3 regions of the Amycolatopsis sp. PSD-21 genome follow, and region 2 is predicted to be linked to each of the others. Evidence: riboswitches for the same ligand, from Rfam matches in the RefSeq annotation. Region 2 holds a riboswitch; each other region holds the start of a gene.
The links. A riboswitch is a leader RNA that binds a small molecule or an ion and turns the genes downstream of it on or off. The one in region 2 is predicted to bind S-adenosylmethionine.
Positions count from the first base shown of each region.

Region 1: another riboswitch for S-adenosylmethionine. It lies ahead of ACZ1DY_RS37805 (methionine ABC transporter ATP-binding protein); the one in region 2 lies ahead of ACZ1DY_RS29880 (aminotransferase class V-fold PLP-dependent enzyme).
Region 3: another riboswitch for S-adenosylmethionine. It lies ahead of thrC (threonine synthase); the one in region 2 lies ahead of ACZ1DY_RS29880 (aminotransferase class V-fold PLP-dependent enzyme).

Region 1 covers NZ_CM145712.1:8,038,884-8,045,738, reverse strand. Annotated here, with positions in the region: gene ACZ1DY_RS37825 (transglycosylase family protein) at 1-15, shown strand, start outside; gene ACZ1DY_RS37820 (DUF222 domain-containing protein) at 74-1,081, opposite strand; gene ACZ1DY_RS37815 (GNAT family N-acetyltransferase) at 1,228-1,812, opposite strand; gene rsmA (16S rRNA (adenine(1518)-N(6)/adenine(1519)-N(6))-dimethyltransferase RsmA) at 1,853-2,689, shown strand; SAM riboswitch class I at 2,912-3,002, shown strand; gene ACZ1DY_RS37805 (methionine ABC transporter ATP-binding protein) at 3,215-4,225, shown strand; gene ACZ1DY_RS37800 (4-(cytidine 5'-diphospho)-2-C-methyl-D-erythritol kinase) at 4,346-5,311, shown strand; gene ACZ1DY_RS37795 (ABC-F family ATP-binding cassette domain-containing protein) at 5,379-6,855, shown strand, end outside.
Region 2 covers NZ_CM145712.1:6,395,605-6,402,459, forward strand. Annotated here, with positions in the region: gene ACZ1DY_RS29855 (DUF885 domain-containing protein) at 1-26, opposite strand, end outside; gene ACZ1DY_RS29860 (AsnC family protein) at 163-1,146, shown strand; gene ACZ1DY_RS29865 (RluA family pseudouridine synthase) at 1,152-2,078, opposite strand; gene lspA (signal peptidase II) at 2,075-2,638, opposite strand; gene ACZ1DY_RS29875 (hypothetical protein) at 2,663-3,265, opposite strand; gene ACZ1DY_RS29880 (aminotransferase class V-fold PLP-dependent enzyme) at 3,285-4,640, opposite strand; SAM riboswitch class IV at 4,673-4,787, opposite strand; gene ACZ1DY_RS29885 (M23 family metallopeptidase) at 4,916-5,599, opposite strand; gene ACZ1DY_RS29890 (potassium/proton antiporter) at 5,731-6,855, opposite strand, start outside.
Region 3 covers NZ_CM145712.1:2,421,033-2,427,887, forward strand. Annotated here, with positions in the region: gene ACZ1DY_RS11745 (ComEC/Rec2 family competence protein) at 1-2,169, shown strand, start outside; gene thrC (threonine synthase) at 2,187-3,452, opposite strand; SAM riboswitch class I at 3,466-3,598, opposite strand; gene holA (DNA polymerase III subunit delta) at 3,734-4,717, shown strand; gene rpsT (30S ribosomal protein S20) at 4,770-5,030, opposite strand; gene ACZ1DY_RS11765 (EamA family transporter) at 5,362-6,267, shown strand; gene ACZ1DY_RS11770 (VOC family protein) at 6,291-6,665, shown strand; gene ACZ1DY_RS11775 (class I SAM-dependent methyltransferase) at 6,662-6,855, opposite strand, start outside.

The DNA.
Region 1 (6,855 bases), 1.6 Mb from region 2:
GGCAAGAAGGCCTGACGCGAGATCATTCCCCTTTCCTGAAGGTCACCGTGTGGGTTCGCCCGCAATGTGGCCTTCAGGCCGTTAGGGGCTTGGGTGGCTGAGCCGGGTTCCCGGCCCTCGGTCTGGAGAATCTCGCCCACCAGCGCGCGGTCCGTATGTGGGCCACGTTCCTGGCCGGTTGCCGAAGCCCTCCTCCGCCGCGGGGCGGGCTTTGGGGGCCCTGAGGCGGCGTCTGGACGGGCAGGGGACGGCTGGCGGGCTCCGTGGCCGGCTCGGCAGCCTGAGACTGCTCGCTGACCCGTTCCGAGCTCTGCCGGGGCACGGGGATGTCCGGGTCGCTTTCCGCGAGCTCGACGATCTCCGCGAACGCGTCGCCGCGACGCTCTGCCGGCGAACGGTCGTCGGCTTCCTTGTCAGGGGTCGGATAGGCCCGAGGCACCAGGAGCGCGTTCAGGCGGGCGCCCGTCTCGGCATCGAGGTCGCCGCGCATGTCCCAGCGGCCGGTTCGTTTCTGGCGCAACCAGAACTCGCTCCGCCGCCTTTGCGGAGCGGGGTCGTCTTTGGGTTTTCCATCCGGGTCGTGTTCTGCGAGCAGCTCCGTGCCCGCGACCGTGACGTCGCGCGGTCTCGCGACGCCGGCGAGTTCGACCAAGCTCTTCTCGGCCTCGAGCCGTGCGCTCGCCGTGACGTGCTCGGGCAGCTTCTTCATGACCGTGACGATCCGGTCGATACTGGCCTCGGCCAACGCGCCGGTGGTGGCCGCGGTGCCGGTCAGGGGCGCGACGGGGTCGATCGACGTGCCGTCGCGCGCCCGTCTCGAATTGAGCGCCAGCGCTCTGCCGGTCACTCTTTGAGCCTCTGCCCGAGGCACCCGGGCCACATGTTCGTAGAAGACGGCGATCGAGTTGTATCCGTAGAGGTCCCGGACACCACGTGACTCGATCTCGGCCAGGATCTGGCCGACCTCGGCGACAAGACGTCGCCCTTCGCGTAGCCGAGTCCGCAACTCGTCGAGAAGCAGTTCGGCGTCGCCTTCCGGCAGGTTGAGCGGGAAGGCCTTGGGAATGTTTGTGCTGGTCATCCCTCGATTGTCGAGGCAGATTCGAACGAATGCACGGTATCGATCGGGTGGATGATCATCACGCTCCGGCTGTGCCGACCTGCGCCGATCACCCTTGAGTGGGATACGTGTCGCTTGGGAAAAGCCATCCGGATGGTGGGGTCGGATCAGGCCGGCCCCATGCCTGAGCGATGCCTCCGGTCCCACTCCTCGCGGAGCACCCCGTAGACGACGGCGTCATGGACGCCGCCGGACCAGCGCCGGGCGCGCCGGAACCGGCCTTCTTCGACGAACCCGAGCCGCCGCCCGACGGCGATCATCCCCGGGTTCCCCGAGAACGTGGCGAAGTCCAGGCGGAGCGTGTCGGTGCGGGCGAACAAGTAGGTCGTCCACATGCGCAAGGCCTCGGTGCCGAACCCGCCGCCCCAAAACCGTTCGTCGTAGATGACCAGCCCCATCCGCCGCCAGTCGGTCTCCCTGCTTTCCCAATACCAGCTGACCCGGCCGATCAATCTTCCGTCGCTCAGGTCGCATACGGCGAGGCTGGTGCGGGGATCGGGCGGCTCGGCCTTGATCGTGGTGAGTTCGCGCGCCGTGGATTCGACGGCGGCCGTGGTCGGGGTGCCGAAATAGGGTCCGTTCGTTTCGTGCCAGGGCCGCGCGGGATCGAGTAGGTCGAGGAGCGGCCCGAGGTCGGAAGGGCGCCAGTCGCGCAGCCGGACTTTTTCACCATCGAGTACGACGTCGTCCACCGGCCAATCGTGGCTTACCGGGCCTGGTTACGATCGTCGGGTGACTGAACTGCTCGGTCCTGCGGAAATCAGGGCGCTGGCGGCCGAGCTGGACGTACGTCCGACCAAGAAGCTCGGCCAGAACTTCGTGCACGATCCCAACACGGTGCGCCGCATCGTCGACCTCTCGGGGATCGGCGAAGGGGACGTCGTCCTGGAGGTCGGGCCGGGCCTCGGCTCGCTGACACTCGGACTGCTCGCGACCGGCGCCGAGGTCGTCGCGGTCGAAATCGATCCCGTGCTGGCGGGACGGCTGCCGAGCACCGTGGCCGAGCGAGGCGGGGCCGAAAGGCTGACGGTCGTCGGCGCGGACGCGTTGCGGATCACCGCGGACGATCTGCCCGCACGGCCGACGGCGCTCGTCGCGAACCTGCCGTACAACGTCGCCGTTCCCGTCGTGCTCCACCTGCTCGCCGAACTGCCGTCGCTGACCAGTGGTCTCGTAATGGTCCAGACCGAGGTCGCGGACAGGATGGCGGCGGGTCCGGGAAGCCGGACTTACGGCGTGCCCAGCGTCAAGCTCGCCTGGTACGGGAAGACGCGCAAGGTCGCCGCGGTGCCCCGGGCGGTGTTCTGGCCTGTTCCGAACGTCGACTCCGCCTTGGTCGCCTTCGAACGGGGCGACGTGGTGTCGTCCGTGGAACGGGAGCGGCTGTTCGCGGTCGTCGACGCCGCCTTCTCGCAACGGCGGAAGACCTTGCGGGCCGCGTTGGCGTCTTGGGCCGGTTCCGCCGAACGCGCGGGGGAACTGCTCGAAAAGGCGGGTATCGACCCGAAAACCCGCGGGGAGCAGCTGGACGTCCATCAGTTCGCCCGGATCGCCGCGGCTGCCGGCTGACCACCTGGCGCAGGTGTGACCGGGGCCGCGCGACCGCGTGGTTCCTCCTCTCGATCCGGCGCGGGCGAACCTTGTCTTAGCAGGCAGCGCGCCTGCCGCAGGCCGGATACGCCTGTCGGCATCCCATAATATGGGCGGCCAATCCTGTATGATGGACGCGACCAGACGTGTGATCTGCGCCTACGCGCTTGCTTTCATCCAGTGGGATCGGTTTTACTCAGTGAGCCATCCCGAGCGACTGAGAGACCTGGCTCGCCGAAGTCGCAGCAACCACCCTCCACAGGGCAGGTGCTACAGCCAGGACCGATGGAGGCTGTGCCTAATGAACAGGGTCACCCACCCGCTCCTGCTGACCAGGCGACGTGTCGTCGATGAAGGTCGCCGCACGGTAAGTGCGTGTCGACGCTCCACCGTTACTGCCTGAGTTCTTTCCCTTACCTCTGAATCCGTCCGTTTCCCGGACGGTCACTCGGTGACGGTTGGCGCGCTCGAAAGAAGTAGCGCCCCATTTGCATGGAGCCTTTCGTGATCACTGTCGAAAACCTGTCCAAGTCCTTTCCCCTCAACGGAAATCCCGTCGTCGCACTGCGCGATGTGAGCGTGGACATCCAAGCTGGCTCGCTGTTCGGAGTCGTCGGTCCGGCGGGCTCCGGCAAATCGACCCTCGCTCGTTGCATCGGTCTCCAGGAGCGTCCCGACCGCGGCGTCGTCCGTCTCGACGGCCTCAACACCGGGACCCTCGACGGACGCCGTCTCCGCGAAATCCGGCGCCAGGTCGGAGTCGTGAGCACCAAGCCGGAGCTGCTCGCCGAGCGCACCATCGCCGGCAACATCGCTTCGCCGCTCGAACAGCTCGGCCTCGACGGCCCGCAGCGCCGTAACCGGGTCGGCAACCTGCTCGATCTGGTCGGGCTCACCCCCCGTGCTGGGCAGCGACCGGGCGACCTGTCCGAGGGCCAGCTGCGCCGGGTGGCCATCGCCAAGGCGCTGGCCGCCGGACCGTCCGTGCTCCTGGCCGACGACCCGACGGCGGGCGTGCAGCCCGAGGAGTCCGGCGCGGTCCTGACCGTGCTCGACCGTGCGCGCGCCGAGCTCGGCGTCACGGTGCTGCTCACCACGCCCGACGCGGGTGTGGTCCGCCGTGTCTGCGACGACGTCGCGGTGCTGGAGGCCGGCGCGGTCATCGAACGCGGAACCGTGCTCGACCTGATCTCCGACCCGAACAGCCGGACCGCGCAGGCGCTGCTTCCCGCGATCGAAACCGGGCGGGCGCAGGCCTCGAAGTACGACCGCGCGGTGGACGTCGTGCTCGTCGGCTTCGCCTCGGTCGGTGCGCTGCTGCCGGAGGCCGCCGGTCGCTTCGACGTCGAGCTCGCCACCATCGGGGGCGGCCTGACCCGGATCGGAGACACTCCGGTCGGCCGGTTCCGCCTCGGGGTGCGCGGTGAGCGCGCGGACGCCGCGCTCGCCTGGATCGCCGAACGTGGCGGCCACGTGACCCACCCGGTCCGCGGACCGCAGGGTGTCGCCGCCTGATTTCTCTCCGAACGGGCCGCTCAGGACGAACTGCGTCCGGGGCGGCCCGTTCGCGTCTGCCCCCTCCGTTCTCTTTCTCCTGGTGGCAGCGCAAGTGGAGCGGCCACGTAGGCTTGAGGCGTGCTCGCCGTCGTACCGCCCCCAGTAACCGTCAGGGTTCCCGCCAAGGTCAACCTGCACCTGTCGGTCGGTGACGTACGCCCGGACGGTTACCACGAGCTGGTGACCGTGTTCCAGGCGCTTTCCCTGACCGACGAGGTGACCGTCGCGGTCACCGAAGACCCCGGCGTCGAGGTCTACGGCGAAGGTGAAGGTTCCGTGCCGACAGGAGCCAACAACCTCGCCTGGAAAGCGGCGCAGGCGCTGGCGGCCCATGTCGGCAAGGCGGATGGCGAGTCCAAGGTCAGAGTGGTGCTGCGCAAGGGCATCCCGGTCGCGGGCGGGATGGCCGGTGGCAGCGCCGACGCGGCCGCGACCTTGGTCGGGCTCGCGTCGCTTTGGAAGCTCGACATTTCCCGGGACGAGCTGGCGGGTATCGCCGCGAAGCTCGGCAGCGATGTTCCTTTCGCGCTTTACGGCGGGACAGCGCTGGGCACCGGCCGGGGCGAGCAGCTGGTGCCCGTCTTGTCGAGGCACACCTTCCACTGGGTCTTGGCGTTCGACCAGCGTGGGCTTTCGACTCCGAGGGTGTTCGGCGAGCTGGACAAGTTGCGTGAAGAGGGCAGCCCGCCGCGGATCGGCTCACACACCCCGGTGGTGGAGGCGCTGGCCTCCGGCGACCCGCGGCAGTTGGCGCTGCTTCTCGGCAATGACCTGCAGGCGGCCGCTGTCTCACTGCGTCCGGGGCTGCGCCGCACATTGCGGGCGGGAGTCAACGCGGGTGCGCTCGCCGGCACCGTGTCCGGGTCCGGGCCGACCTGCGCTTTTCTGTGCGCGGACGCCCAGTCGGCCGTCGAGGTCGCCGCGGAACTGTCCGGCGCCGGTGTCTGTCGCACGGTGCGTGTCGCGCACGGGCCGGTCCCCGGAGCCCGGCTGGTCGGCGGGGACGACGCGCCGCGGCCGTCGCCGCCTCGGGTGCACGCATAAGGGTGTCCGAAATGGACATCGACCAATTCGTTGTGGTGCGAGCTTTTTGGAAAGGATCGGCTGAGGCATGGCCAACTTGGTCAACCTGGAGTCGGTGAGCAAGTCCTTCGGGGTGCGCCCGCTGCTCGACGGTGTTTCGCTCGGTGTGGCGGAGGGGCAGCGTATCGGTGTCGTCGGTCTCAACGGGGGCGGGAAGACGACGCTGCTGGAGGTCCTCGCGGGGATCAGCGAGCCGGACACGGGACGTGTCAGTCAGGTCCGGGGTCTGCGGATGGCCGTGGTCACTCAGCGGACCGAACTTCCCGACGGCAGCACGGTCGGAGATGTCGTGCTGGAACGCTACGGCGCGGAGCACGAGTGGGCCGCTGACGCGCGTGTCCGGTCCATTATGGATGGTCTGGGTATCACCGCTCTCGGCGTCGACAAGGAGACGGCGAACCTGTCGGGGGGCGAACGCCGCCGGGTGGCGCTGGCCGCCGCCCTCACCGGTGAACTGGACCTCGTGGTCCTCGACGAGCCGACCAACCATCTCGACGTCGAAGGTGTGCGCTGGCTCGCGGATCACCTGCTCAACCGCAAGATCGCGGTCGTGGTCGTCACGCACGACCGGTGGTTCCTCGACACGGTCGCGAGTCTGACCTGGGAGGTCACGAACGGTCGTGTCGAGCAGTACGAAGGTGGTTACGCGGACTGGATCTTCGCGCGCGCCGAGCGGGCGAGGCTGGCGGCGACGGCAGAAGAGAAGCGGCAGAACCTCGCTCGTAAAGAGCTCGCGTGGCTGCGCCGCGGTCCGCAGGCCAGGACCTCGAAGCCGCGCTACCGCGTCGAGGCGGCGGAGGCGCTGATCTCCGACGTGCCGGAGCCGCGTGATTCGGTCGAGCTGCAGGCGTTCGCTCGCCGTCGGCTGGGTAAGACCGTGCTGGAGATCGAGGACGCCACGTTGACCGTCGGCGACCGCACCCTGCTCGATCACGTCACCTGGCGGATCGGGCCCGGGGATCGGATCGGCCTGGTCGGCGTGAACGGGTCGGGCAAGACGACGCTCCTCAAACTGCTCGGCGGTGACAGGGAGCCTGAGACGGGACGGCGCATCCAGGGCAAGACGGTCAGCCTCGCGCACCTCCGGCAGGAGCTCGACGACCTGCCGGGCGATCTGCGCGTGCTGCAGGCGATCGAAGAGGTCTCCGGACGGGTCGTGTTCGGCAAACAGGAGCTCACCGCTTCCCAACTGGCCGAAAAGCTGGGTTTCCCCGCCGCGAGGCAGTGGACGCCGGTCGAGGACCTTTCCGGTGGCGAACGCCGCCGCCTCCAGCTGTGCCGGCTCCTCATGGCCGAGCCCAACGTGCTGCTGCTCGACGAACCGACCAACGATCTCGACATCGACACCTTGCAGCAGCTCGAAGATCTGCTGGATTCCTGGCCGGGCAGCCTCGTCGTCGTTTCGCACGACCGATACCTGGTGGAACGCGTCTGCGACACGATCGTGGCCTTGTTCGGGGACGGGCAGGTGACCCACCTGCCGGGCGGGATCGAGGAGTACCTGA
Region 2 (6,855 bases):
TCGGCGAGGGCGGAGACTTCGCTCATGTTTTCTTTCCCCAGAGGTCGATGGAGGCGGTGTCCCCGACCCTAATGGAGACCGCGTACTACCGAAGCCGGGTTTTGCCGCGCTCGGGCGGCCTCTCCCCGCGGCGCCGAGGGCGAGACGGTAGCGTTCCCGGACGTGGCCGTGACCGATCCCGTGGACATCCGCCTGCTCGCCGCCCTCGCGGACCTGGGCAAGGCGGCCGTACACGAACTCGCGGCCAAGGTCGGGATGGACCCGCGCGAGGTCGCGTACCGCCTGGTCGCCCTGTCCGGCAGCGGGTTGCCGCTGCTCGTGGGCGTGGAGAGCGACCCGAACGGGCTTCGGGCCGCCATCGCGAGCGCGCCGCCTTCGTGGGCCCAGCAGCCCCAGCAACCTCCGCAGCCTCAGCGTCCGCCGGGGCATTCGGGCCCGCACAACGTCCAGGGCACCCCCTCCGGGCCGTACAACGTCCAGGGGACGCCGTCGGGCGCGTACAACGTGCACGGCACGCCTTCGGGCCGCTACCCCGGCCCGCCGTCGACCCCGGTGCGCCAGCCGATGGCGCCGCCTCCACGGCCGCCCGCCCCGCCGCAGCAGCAGTTCGCGCCGCCGCCGATGGCGCCCGCCGACCCGGTGATGAGCACCTGGGGCGTCCCGCAGACCGCGTCCTGGGCGCGCGGCGACGAGCAGCAGGTCACGCCGCAGGCCGCCCCGGAGGGCAAGAAGGGCCGGACCGGCGACGTGATGGAGACCCAGGGCCTGGAGGGCGAGCAGCTCACCGTCCAGCTGCTCGAGGTCCAGGACCCGGCGGACTACCTGTTCAGCGCCGCGGGCTACTCGCTGGAGGCCGGGGAACGGTCGGTCGTGGTGCACACCGAGATCACCAACCGCGGGAACATCCCGTTCGTGTCGCTTCCGGACAACTACCTCGAACTGCTCACCGCGGACGGCAAGCCGATCGCGAAGGCGCCGGTCTCGCTGACCTCGCGGCCGCCGCACAAGATCGGCGTCCGGCCCGGGGAGACCCTGGGCGGGCACACCGTCTACGTGCTGCCGGACTCGACTCGCGTGGTCGCCGTGCGCTGGTCGCCGCGGCCCGAGCCGGACGAGCGCACGCTGACCTGGTCGATCGAGGACTGACGCGCCTAGTTCTCGTCCTGCAGGATCCTCAGCGCGTTGGCCAGGTCGTCCGGGTACTCCGACTCGAACTCGACCCAGCGCCCGTCGGACGGGTGGGCGAAGCCGAGCGTCTTCGCGTGCAGCCACTGCCGCGAGAGGCCGAGTTTGCGCGCCAGCACCGGGTCGGCGCCGTAGGTCAGGTCACCGACGCAGGGATGCTTGAGCGCCGAGAAGTGCACCCGGATCTGATGCGTGCGGCCGGTCTCCAGCTTGATCTGGGCCAGCGACGCGGCGCGGAAGGCCTCGACGACCTCGTAGTGCGTGACGCTGGGCCGCCCGCCCTGGACGACGGCGAACTTGTAGTCGTGCCGGGGGTGCCGGTCGATCGGCGCGTCGATGGTGCCGCGCGTCGGGTCGGGGTGGCCCTGGACGATGGCGTGGTAGCCCTTGTCGACGGTGCGTTCCTTGAACGCCCGCTTCAGCACGGTGTACGCGTGCTCGCTCTTCGCCACGACCATCACGCCGGTGGTGCCGGCGTCCAGCCGGTGCACGACGCCCTGACGCTCGGCGGCGCCCGAAGTCGCGATGCGCAGCCCGGCGGCGGCGAGCCCGCCGACGACGGTCGGCCCGGTCCAGCCGGGGCTCGGGTGCACGGCGACGCCGACCGGCTTCGAGATCACCACGATGTCGTCGTCGTCATGCAGGATCTTCATGCCTTCGACGGGTTCCGCGACGACCTCGACGGCCGACGCGGGATCGGGCAGCGTCACTTCGAGCAGTCCGCCTGCGGTCAGCCGGTCCGATTTCCCGGCGGGCCTGCCATCGAGGAAGATCTCGCCGGATTCGGCCAGCTCCGCCACGACGGTGCGGGAAAGCCCCAGCAGTTTCGCCAGCCCCGCGTCGACGCGCATACCGTCGAGCCCGTCGGGAACGGGCAACATCCGCGCGCTCATTCGCTCGCCGCTTTCTTCTTGTCCTTGGTGGATGTTCCGTCGTAGTCCTTGCCCAGCAAGGAAAGGATCACGATGAGCACACCGCCGACGCAGATCGCGGAGTCGGCGACGTTGAAGATCGCCCAGCCCTGCCCGTTCGGCGCGAACGCGGAGATCATGTCGACCACGTGCCCCTGCAGCGGCCCGGGCGCACGGAAGATCCGGTCGGTCAGGTTGCCGAGCGCGCCGGCCAGCACCAGGCCGAGGCCGATCGCCCAGCCGGTCGAGCGCAGCCGCCGGGCCAGCCAGACGATGACGATCACGACGGCGATCGCGACCAGCGCGAGCACCCAGGTCAGCCCGGTGGCCATCGAGAAGGCGGCGCCGGGGTTGCGCACCAGCTGGAAGTACACGAGCCCGCCGAGGAACTCGACCGGCTGCTTGCCCTCCAGCGTGGACACGGCGATCTGCTTCGTGAGGAGGTCGATCCCCCACAGCACCGCGGCGACGGCGAACACCACGGCGACGCGCTTCTTGGGCAGCGGGGGCGACGGTGGCGCCGTTTCGGGCTCAGTACTCACCGCCCCATTGTCCACTGAGCGTGTTCAGGACTCCCCGGCGGCTGTCTTCGGCCTGCTCAGCAGCGCCGCGAACGCACCGGCGAGCACGACCAGCGACGAAAGCACGAGCGCGAGCTGCCCTTGGGCGAGCACGACCGCGCAGAGCACGAACGCCGCGGCCACGACGAGCACCAGCACACTGCGCTCCAGCCACGCGAGCCCCGCCAGGCCGAGTGTCAGCAGGATCGCGCTCCGGGTGTCGCCGTCGAGATCGAATTCCCAGTAGCCGACCAGATCCGCCAGCACGATGGCGACCAGTCCGCCGAGCGCGATCGCGGCGACCTTCCACCAGCGCAGGGTCTTCGTCCGGAAGGCGTAGAACAGCACCGTGCCGAGGTAGACCGCGAGGACGGCGAACAGCCAGCTGTCGTTCCGGCCGGCGATGTCGAACGACGCGTCCAGTGCGGCCACGTTCGCGCGGCTCATCTCGACCCCGTACAAGCCCACGTACCCGAACGAATGTCGTTCACCGGCGGGCGCATACGCGAACCAGCCCCCGGACCACATTCCGCCGAAAGCCACCACCAGCAGCTGGGCGAAACCCAGCAACGCCAGCGGAAACCAGTAACGCGGTCGCTCGTTCCCCATACAGGGTGAGGGTAGTGGGTCAGGCGCAGAACGGAGGAAGCTCCCGCGGATCGTTCTCCGGCACCCAGCGGCCCTCCGGCTTCTCGTACTGCCAGCGCGCGCCGCGGGCGACGATCTGGCGCAGCGCCAGGACGATCCGGTCCACGTGCTCGGTGGTGCTGCCGAGGCCGAGGCTGACCCGCACGGCCTGCTGCCCCGTCGAACCGGCCACGGCGATGAGCCGCTTCGTCGCCACGTGCGCGCAGAACGCGCCGTCCCGCACGCCGATTCCGTACTCCGCCGAAAGGACCGCGGCGAGCCAGCCCGGGTCGAAGCCGTCGACGACGAAGCTGAGCGTGCCGACCCGGTCGACCGGCGCGTCGAACAGCCGCAGTTCGGCGAATCCGGGGATGGCGGCGAGGCCGCGGCGCAGGCGCGCCAGCAGTTCCTCCTCGTGGGCGACGATCCCGTCCCAGTTCGCGGCCAGGGTCTCGCAGGCGACGCCGAGCGCGTAGACGCCGACGGTGTTGGGGGAACCTGCTTCGTGCCGCTCGGGACCGGAGTTCCAGACCACGCCGAGGTTTTCGGACTCACGGTTGACGAGCTTCGTCGCGCCACCGCCGGCGAGGTACGGCTGGGCCGCGCACAGCCAGTCGGCGCGGCCGATCAGCGCGCCGGCACCGAAAGGCGCGTACAGCTTGTGGCCCGACAGCGCGACGTAGTCGACGTCCAGTTCGCGCACCGAGATCTTCCGGTGCGGCGCGAGCTGTGCCGCGTCGAGCGCGATCCGGGCGCCGTGTCGCCGCGCGACGGCCGCGATCTCCTTGACCGGCAACAGTTCCCCGGTCACGTTGGACGCGCCGGTGAGCACCACCAGCCGCGGTCCCTGCGGGCAGTCCGCAAGCGCTTCGTCCACAGCGGACACCGCGGCGAGCCGGGTCCGCGGGGTTTCGATCCGGCGGACGTTCGGTCCCTTCCACGGCAGCAGCGCGGCGTGGTGCTCGGTGTCGAACACGATGACCGACGTGTGCTTCGGCAGGCTGCGCGCGAGAAGGTTGAAGGAATCGGTGGTGTTGCGGGTGAACACGACGGTGTCGGTCGATCGCGCGTCGACGAAGTCGCGCAGGATTCCGCGCGTGCGCTCGTAAAGCTTGGTCGAAACCTGCGAAGCGAACCCGGCGCCGCGGTGCACGCTGGCGTACCAGGGCAGGAATTCGTCGACCGCGGCACGCACCTTGTCCAGACACGGGGCGCTCGCCGCGTGATCGAGGTTGGCGTAGCCGATGTCGCCGCCGGTGACCAGCGGAACCCGCAGATCGGCGCACGCGACCGCCGGGATCTGGTGCGTGGCAACGACTTCAGCGGGGGCGTTCGTGCGTTCGAGAGCGAGGGTCATCGTCATCCTCCGGGCCAGGGGACCCGGCGAGGATCCCGCGCTTGCCCGCCGCACCACGCGACGAGCCAGGTCCTCACCCGGGGCACCCCACCGCGGAAGGAGGGTTGCCGGTCAGCTAGCCGGGGCTTGACGCTGACACTCGTGACCTACGGACGAAGTTAGCGGATGGGCGGGCGATCGAGCCAGCCCTCGTCCGCATCTTGAGACGCCGCTCACGTGTTCCGCAAGCGGGAAGAACCGCTGCCCGGCGCCGCGCCGCGCCGGGCAACGGCAGGTCAGACCCGGAATCGGCCGGGCAGCGGGACGGTCGAGCGGGAGGAGACCTCGGTCGCGGTGCCGGAGTACTGATCGGTGCCCGCGGTGAACTGCCAGCCGCCGAAGGTCTTGCCGTCGACGGCTTCGCCGTAGGCCTCGGCGACCTTGGTCGAGACCTCGTCGTAGGACAGGCCGTTCCAGTTGCCCGCGCCGACCCCGAAGTCGCGCGAGTCGCCGCCCTGCGCGGCGGCCGTCGGCAGGGTCCACAGGGTGAAGTGCACGTGCGCGCCGGTGCTGCTGCCACCGCAGGGCAGCGCGTTGCCGGTCCGGCCGAGAGCGTCGCCCGGGGCGACCTTCTGGCCGTCGGTGACCGAAATGCCCTCCAGGTGGTAGTACCCGGTCCGCCAGCCGCCGTCGTGGTCGACGGTCACCCAGTCGCCGCCGGAGCAGTGCTGGATCCGGACCGTGCCGGCCAGCGGGGCTCGAACGGTCTTGTCGCCCGGACTGAAGTCGATGGCGTTCTTCACTCCGGACGTGCCGTTGTCCGAGTGGATCCCCGCCGAGTAGACCGACTGGCCAGTGTCGAAGGGCAGCCCGAAGGCGGGGAAAGCGCCGGCCGCAGTAGCCGTCGGGGCGGCGAGAACCACTCCGACGAGTGCCAAAGTGGCCCCCAGACCAGCGAACCGCGCAGGAAGCTTCGTCACCTTGCGTACTCCTTACCCCGTGACACTCACCCATTCGATGGAGTCGATTGCGGGGAAAGTAATCCAAAAGGAGTACAAATGGGAAGAAGTTTCTGAGATCAACCGACGAACAGCTGGTGCCGGTTCGTGACCTACTGGCCGGATTCGCCCTTCCACCTGGCGAGGCGGCCCGCGCGGTCGACGGCCCGCAGGCGTCGTTCGGCCGCGTCACGGGCTTCGGCGGTGGTCACGACGAGTAACTGGTCGCGCTCCTGGAGCCGAGTGTTCTTGTTCGGAGTGAAGCCGGAGCCGTCGCGGACGAGCAGGCTGATCGTCGCCCCCACCGGCAGGCGCAGCTCGGCCAGGTACACGCCGTGCATCTTCGATCCGGTGTTGATCCGGACCTGCAGGAGTTCCGCGCCCATCTCGTCGAGCGGCGCGGAGTCGACGTCGATCTCGTGCGCCTCGGCGTGCTGGGCCAGCCCGAGGATTCTCGCGAGCGGGGTCAGCGTGGCCCCTTGGAGCAGCGTCAGCACGATGACCAGCACGAATACCGCGTCGACCAGTTCCTGCGCGCCCGGCACCCCGGACGACAGCGGGATCAGCGCGAGCACGATCGGGACCGCCCCGCGCAGCCCGGCCCAGGACAGGAACACCTGTTCTCGCCAGGGGATCTTGAACGGCAGCGCCGACAGCAGCACCGACAGGGGGCGGGCGAGCAGCAGCACGACCGCGCCCGCGACCAGGCCCTGGATGAGGCTTTCGAAGATCCTGCTCGGCGAGGCGAACAGGCCGAGCAACACGAACAGGCCGATCTGCGCGAGCCAGCCGAGCCCTTCGGCGAAGGACAGCGTGTCCGACCGGTGCGGCAGCTTCGAGTTGCCCAGCACGAGGGCCGCGACGTAGGTGGCGAGCAGGCCCGACGCGTGGGCGAGCTGCCCGCTCGAATACGCCACGACGCAGACCGCGACCGTGGCCAGCGGGTACAGACCGGTGGCGGGAAGCGCCGCCCGGCGCAGCGCGAACGCCCCGCCCCAGCCGAAGGCCAGGCCGATCACCAGCCCGGCGGCGAGTTCGTAGACCACCAGCAGCGGCAGCGACCAGTCGATGGTCGTCCCCTCGGCGAGGACGACGACGGCGATGTAGGCCGGGGCGTCGTTGATCCCCGACTCGATCTCCAGCGCGCCGACGAGCCGCTTGCCGATCCCCGCGGATCTCAGCACCGAGAAGACCGCGGCGGCGTCGGTCGAGGCCAGTACCGCGCCCCACAGCAGCGC
Region 3 (6,855 bases), 4.0 Mb from region 2:
GGCGTGCTCACCGCCGGTCCGGTGGCGCTGCGGATCCGGGCCGCCGAGTACGACGACCTCCGTGCCGCCGCCGCACGGGGGAGTGACGTCACCACGAGGGTGGTGGTCACCGAGCGGCCACGTCCGGTCCGCGGTGCCGGATACGCCGATCGCCGGGCAGGCACCCGCCTGGTGGTCATCGCCGCGACGGTGGACACCGCGGTGACGGGTGAACGGGTGGTGGATTCGGCCGGCCGGATCCTCCTGCTCGCTCCCGCCGAGGGGTGGACCGGCCTGTTGCCCGGGCAGCAGGTCACCGCCTCGGGGCGGCTCGCGCCGTCGAAGGGGGCCGAACTGACGGTCGCGGTCCTCTCGGTGCGAGGCCCGCCGTCCGCCCTCGGGCCGGAGCCTTGGTGGCAGCGAGCCGCGGAATCGCTGCGCGCCGGGCTCCGGGAGCTGTGCGCCGTCCTCCCGGAGGAGCAGGCCGGTCTCGTGCCCGGGCTGGTCGTGGGGGACACGAGCACACTGTCCCCGAGGGTCGAACGCGAGTTCACGGACTCCGGCATGTCCCACCTGATGGCCGTGAGCGGTGGGAACGTGGCGATCGTCTGCGGCTCGATCCTCCTCCTGCTGAGGGTGCTCCGGGTCGGGCCGCGGACTTCCGCCGCCGCGGCCGCCGCGGGGCTCGCCGGGTTCGTGGTCCTCGCCGGGCCCGCGCCCAGCGTGCTTCGCGCCGGGGTGATGGGGGCGGTCGGGCTGCTGGCGCTGGCACTGGGGCGCCGGGGTTCGGCGCTGCCCGCGCTGGCGTTCGCGGTGGCGGGGCTCGTCGTGGCCGACCCCGCGATGGCCGCCGACTTCGGGTTCGCGCTTTCGGTGCTGGCCACGGCCGGGCTGGTACTGCTGGCGCCGAGGTGGGCGGAATGGCTGGTCGGACGCGGTGTTCCGGCAGGCTACGCCGAGGGGCTGACCATCCCGCTGGCCGCGTTCGTGGTGACGACGCCGGTCATCGCGGGTATGGCGGGATCGGTCAGTCTCGTCTCGGTGGTGACCAACGTGCTCGCCGCGCCGGTGGTCGCCCCGGCCACCGTGTTCGGTGTGCTCGCCACCGTCGTCGGCCCGTGGTGGCCGTCGGCGGGAACTCTGCTGGTCCGCCTGACCGAACCCGAGGCGAGCTGGCTCATCACCGTGGCCCGCCACGGCGCCCGTGCGCCGGGAGCGGTCCTGGACTGGCCGGATGGCTGGTGGGGCGGGTTACTGGCGGCCGGATTGCTCATCGTCCTGCTCGTCGCCATCCGGCTGCGGCACGCCAGGATCCTCCTGGCGGTCGCGTTGGCCGTCGGACTGCTCGTCTTCGTGCCGGTGCGAGTGCTTGCTCCGGCATGGCCGCCGGCGTCGTGGAGTGCCGTCGCCTGCGACGTCGGGCAGGGTGATGCCGTCGCCCTCGCCACAGGTGAGCAAGGGCGGGCGGTCCTGGTCGACACCGGGCCGGAGCCGGGGCCGGTCGACGAATGCCTGAGCAGGCTCGGCGTCGACCGGGTGCCGTTGATCGTGCTGAGTCATCTGCACGCCGACCACATCGGCGGTCTCGAATCCGTCTTCGAGGGCAGGTCGGTCGGGGCGGTCGCCGTCGGCCCCGGCCGGGCTCCCGCCTGGGCGTGGCAGCAGGTCGCGGACGAGACCGCGCGCCGCGGGATTCCCTTGCTGGAGCTGGAGATCGGGCAACGGCTGGACTGGCCGGGGCTGTCACTGGACGTACTGGGGCCGCGGTACGTCACCAGTCGATCGGTCCGCGAACAGGACGGCACGGTGATCAACAACGGCTCGGTCGTCCTGCGCGCCGGGACCTCGGCGGGCCGGGTGCTGCTGACGGGCGACATCGAGCTCGCGGCGCAGACCGACCTGATGGCCGAGGGCGCCGAACTGGGTGCCGAGATCCTGAAGGTCCCGCACCACGGAAGCCGTTACACGGCACCGGATTTCCTCAACGCCGTCGCGCCGCGGGCGGCGTTGGTGAGCGTCGGCGCCGGAAACACCTACGGACATCCGAACAAGTCCACTTTGGACAATCTGGTGGCCATCGGCGCGTCGGTCGCCAGGACGGACACGGACGGCGACACCGCTGTCGTCGCCGACGCGCGAGGCCTCGCCCTGGTGCGCCGGGGCGAGCCCCGCGGCCCGCCTCGTTCTTGAGGCGGGCCGTCGGGAACTCAGATGCCCAGAGCCTCGCGGACCGCGTCGGCCGAGGCGCTGACGGTGGCCTTCGGGCCGATCTTGTCCTCGACGGCGTCGAGGGTCTTGAGCCCGTCACCGGTGATCAGCAGGACGATCTCCTCGTCCGGGTTGAGCTTGCCGGTTTCGATGAGCTTCTTGGCCGTCGCGACGGTGACGCCGCCGGCGGTCTCGGTGAAGATGCCTTCGGTGCGGGCGAGCAGCCGGATGCCCTCGACGACCTCTTCGTCGGTGACGTCTTCGATCGCACCGCCGGTGCGGTTGACCACGTCGAGGACGTAGGGGCCGTCGGCCGGGTTCCCGATCGCCAGCGACCGGGCGATCGTGTCCGGCTTGACCGGCTGGACGACGTCGTGCCCGGCGCGGAAGGCCGCCGAGACGGGGGAGCAGCCGGTGGCCTGCGCGCCGAACACCTTGTACGGAGTCTCGTCGACGAGGCCGAGCTGTCCGAACTCGCGGAAACCCTTGTCCACCTTGGTGAGCTGGGAACCGGAGGCGATCGGCACCACGATCTGGGAGGGAAGCCGCCAGCCGAGCTGTTCGGCGACCTCGAAGGCCAGCGTCTTGGAGCCTTCCGAGTAGTAGGGCCGGACGTTCACATTGACGAACGCCCAGCTCTCCTGCTCGGCGGCGAGCTGGGTGGCGAGCCGGTTCACGTCGTCGTAGTTGCCGTCGACCGCGATCAGGTCACCGTCGTACACGGCGGTGGTGAGGATCTTGGCGCGTTCCAGGGTCTTCGGGATCAGCACGACCGACCGCCAGCCGGCGCGGGCCGCCGCGGCGGCGACGGCGTTGGCCAGGTTGCCGGTCGAGGGACAGGCGAGCACGTCGAACCCGAACTCGCGCGCGGCCGCCAAAGCGACGGCGACCACGCGGTCCTTGAACGAGTGAGTGGGGTTGCCGGTGTCGTCCTTGACCCAGACCTTCTTGACGCCCAAGGCTTTCGCGAGCCTGTCGGCCTGGATGAGCCGGGTGGCGCCGGGTTCGGTGTTGGGGATCTCTTCGACGTTCGAGGGAACGGGAAGGAGTTTCTTGTAGCGCCAGATGTTCTTCGGTCCGGCTTCGATGTCCTCGCGGCGCACGCGGCCGAAGTCGTAGGCGACTTCGAGCGGCGAGAAGTCCTCGGCGGAAACGAATTCGGGGGCGAGCGGCTGCCGGTGTCCCTCTTCCTTCGACACCAGTTCGACGGCCGGTCCGAGATCCGGGGTCTTGGTGGTGGAGGTCGTGCCGAGGGTTGCGGTCATCGCGAGGTTCCTTTCCTCATCTGCCCCGCCATGGCGGGCCGGAATTGGCACCGTGTTCGTCAGCTATCCCGCGATCGCGGAATGACAGGCTGACGCCGGTTGCCGGGGCTTCATCGGGCCGTTCCCTCTGCCCCTCTGGATGAGCGGTATTCGATTGTCGGCACGCGTGTGATCGCGTCGCCTCGCCAACACCGTACGACATGAGGCTCAGGTGGGGCCACCGTGCCCGCAACACATCACCGGACAAAGCACACGAGAGGAGGAGTGGCAGGATCGTCACCGTGACGACGCAAGCTTCCGCCCCATCGCCGCTGGTCCTGGTTCTCGGTGAGGAAGAGCTGCTGATCGAACGCGCGGTCCGCAGCGCTTCGGACGCGGCCAAAGCGGCCGATCCGACGTCGGATCTCACCCGGATCCGGGTGTCGGACCTCACAGTCCCGGCACTCGCGGAGATGGTCAGCCCCTCCCTGTTCGCCGAAGGGAGGGTGATCGTCCTCGAATCCGCGCACGACATCTCGCAGGAGCTCGCCGACGGGGTGATGGCCTACGTCAAGGCCCCCGCCGACGGCATCGTGCTCGTCGTCGTGCACAGCGGAGGTGGCCGGAGCAAGGCCGCGAAGGGGCTCCCCACCGCCTTGAAGAAGGCCGGTGCGGAGGTCGTCGAGTGCCCGAAACTGACCAAGCCCGCCGAGCGGGAATCCTTTGTCCGCAACGAGGTCCGCCGGGTCGGCGGGAAGATCGACGGTGCGGCGGTGCTCGCGCTGATCGACGCGGTCGGCTCGGATCTGCGTGAACTGTCGTCGGCCGCGACCCAGCTGGTCGCGGACGCCGGCGGAGCGGTCGACGAGCAGGCGGTCCGGCGCTATCACCGGGGTCGCGCGGACGTGAACGGGTTCGCCGTGGCGGAGAAGGCCGTCGCCGGGGACAAGGCGGCGGCGCTGGAGTCGCTGCGCTGGGCGATGCAGCTGGGCGTGCCGCACGTGCTGGTCGCGGACGCCCTCGCCGACGCCGTCCGGACGATCGCGCGGGTGTCCGGTGCCGGTCGCGGCAACCCGAACCAGATGGCGGGTGAGCTGGGCATGCCGCCGTGGAAGGTGCGCAAGGCGCAGGGACAGGCCCGCGGCTGGGGCCAGGACGGGCTCGCCACCGCGATGCGGGTGGTCGCCCGGCTCAACGCCGAGGTCAAGGGAGTCGCGGCCAACCCGGAGTACGCGTTGGAGCGTGCCGTCCTGGAGGTCGTCGACGCCCACGGTACAAGCCGCTGAACACGGCGAAGGGCCCCGGCGACTCGCGTCGCCGGGGCCCTTCGAAAGCCGATCAGAGAGAGTTCGCGCGCTTCGCCAGCGCGGACTTCTTGTTGGCGGCCTGGTTGGCGTGGAGAACGCCCTTGGTCACGGCCTTGTCCAGCTTCTTGGCCGCGTCCTTCTGCAGCTCCAGGGCCTTGGCCTTGTCGCCGGCGTCGGCGGCCTCACGGAACTTGCGGATCGCGGTCTTCACCGAGGACCGGATCGCCTGGTTGCGCTGACGCGCCTTCTCGTTGGTGGTGATGCGCTTGATCTGCGACTTGATGTTGGCCACGGGGGCGCTCCTCTTGAATCTCTCGGTGGTTTCACCGCCGCGCTGTGACCGGCCCTGCGTACTCGTGAGAGCGCGCGGGTTTCCTCCATGACGGAATGCCACACGACGGTGAAAGGCAAGCTTAACAGCCGTCCAGGGGTGGCTCGCGGCCACCTCGGGACGAGGGCTTGAGGTACGGTGCGGAGCGTAGTGCCTAGGGTTCCGCCGCCTGCCCGCTCGGGAAACACACAATCAGGGCAGACGGGACAGGTCCGAGCGGCACCATCGGCGGGGCCGGAAGCGCCGCCGTTCATCTGACGGGACAAAAGCCTGGAGGACCGGTGTTTTCCGCATGCGCGGAAAACGTGAAAGGTCCGTCGTGAACGCCACCGCCCTGTCCTTCGTCGTCATCGCCGCCGTCATCCACGCGGGCTGGAATCTCGCGGCCAAGCGGATCCGTCGTGGTGGAGCCCGGTTCGTCTGGGCTTACTACAGCCTGTCCGCTGTCCTGCTCGTCCCCGTCATGGCCGTCTCGCTGGCCGTGGAGCCGCAACGTCCACAGTGGACCTGGTTGTTCGCCGCGGTGGTCACCGCGGTGTTCCACGTCACCTACGGGGTCGTCCTCCAGCGGGGCTACGCCGTCGGCGACCTCTCCGTCGTCTATCCGGTCGCTCGCGGTACCGGGCCGCTGATCTCGGTGCTCGCGGCCGTCGTGTTGCTCGGCGAGCGGCCGGGCGTGCTCGGCCTGGTGGGCGCGTTCCTCGTCGTCGCCGGGGTGCTGGTGATCGGGTCAGGGCGGGCGCCGGCGCATGCCGACGCCGCCGATCGTGTCGCCCGTCGCAAAGGCCTGATCTACGGACTGCTGACCGGTCTCACGATCGCCGCTTACACCCTGTGGGATGCGCATTCGGTCACGGGTCTCGGGGTCCCGCCGATCGTCTACTTCGGAACCGGCGCGATCGTGCAGAGCGTCCTCATGACGCCGTACGCGCTGAAGGACCGTGGAGAGGTCTCGTGGCTCTGGCGCGAACACAAGCGTGAGGTGCTCGTCGTCGGCGTGTTGTCGCCGGTCGCCTACCTGCTGGTGCTTTACGCCCTCCAGATCGCTCCGGTGAGCCTCGTCGCACCGGCGAGGGAGCTGAGCATCGTCCTGGGTGGCCTTGCCGCCTGGCTGGTCCTGGGGGAGGCGAACGCCGTCCGCAGGCTGGCCGGGTCGGTGGTGGTGCTGGCGGGGATCACCGCGATTGCGATGGCCTGAACCCATCCGGTAGGGATTGAGCCATGGACGTGCTGAGCAGCAGGGTGCTGATCCACCCGAAGGACCTCGACGTGTCGACGGCGTTCTATCGGGACACCCTGGGCCTGGCCATCGACAAGGAGTTCCCCGGCGGGACGGTGTTCTTCGCCGGGAACGGGTCGATCGAGATCGTCGGTACCGGGAAGACCGGTCCGACCCCTGACGTCGCCTTGTGGCTCCAGGTCCGGGACCTGCCGGCGGCGCTCGAGGAACTCGCGGAGAAGGGATTGGAGCCTGTCCGCGGGGCGCGACGTGAACCCTGGGGGCTGGACGAAGCGTGGATCGCCGACCCGGACGGCACCAGGATCGTGCTGGTCGAGGTGCCGCGTGAGCACCCGTTGCGCACTGACCCGCGTTAGTTCAGCGGCTTGATCGCGCGCAGCTGAGCGGCGAGCGAGGCACCGAGGCCCGGCGGTTCCCAGGTCCAGGTCTGCAGGTCGGTGAAGCCGGCGGCGGCCACTTCGTCGGCCAGCTCGTGGCGGGAGACCGGCAGCCACTTCTCGTGCGACGACAGCAGCAGCCGCCCGCCGGGCCGCAACACACGGAACA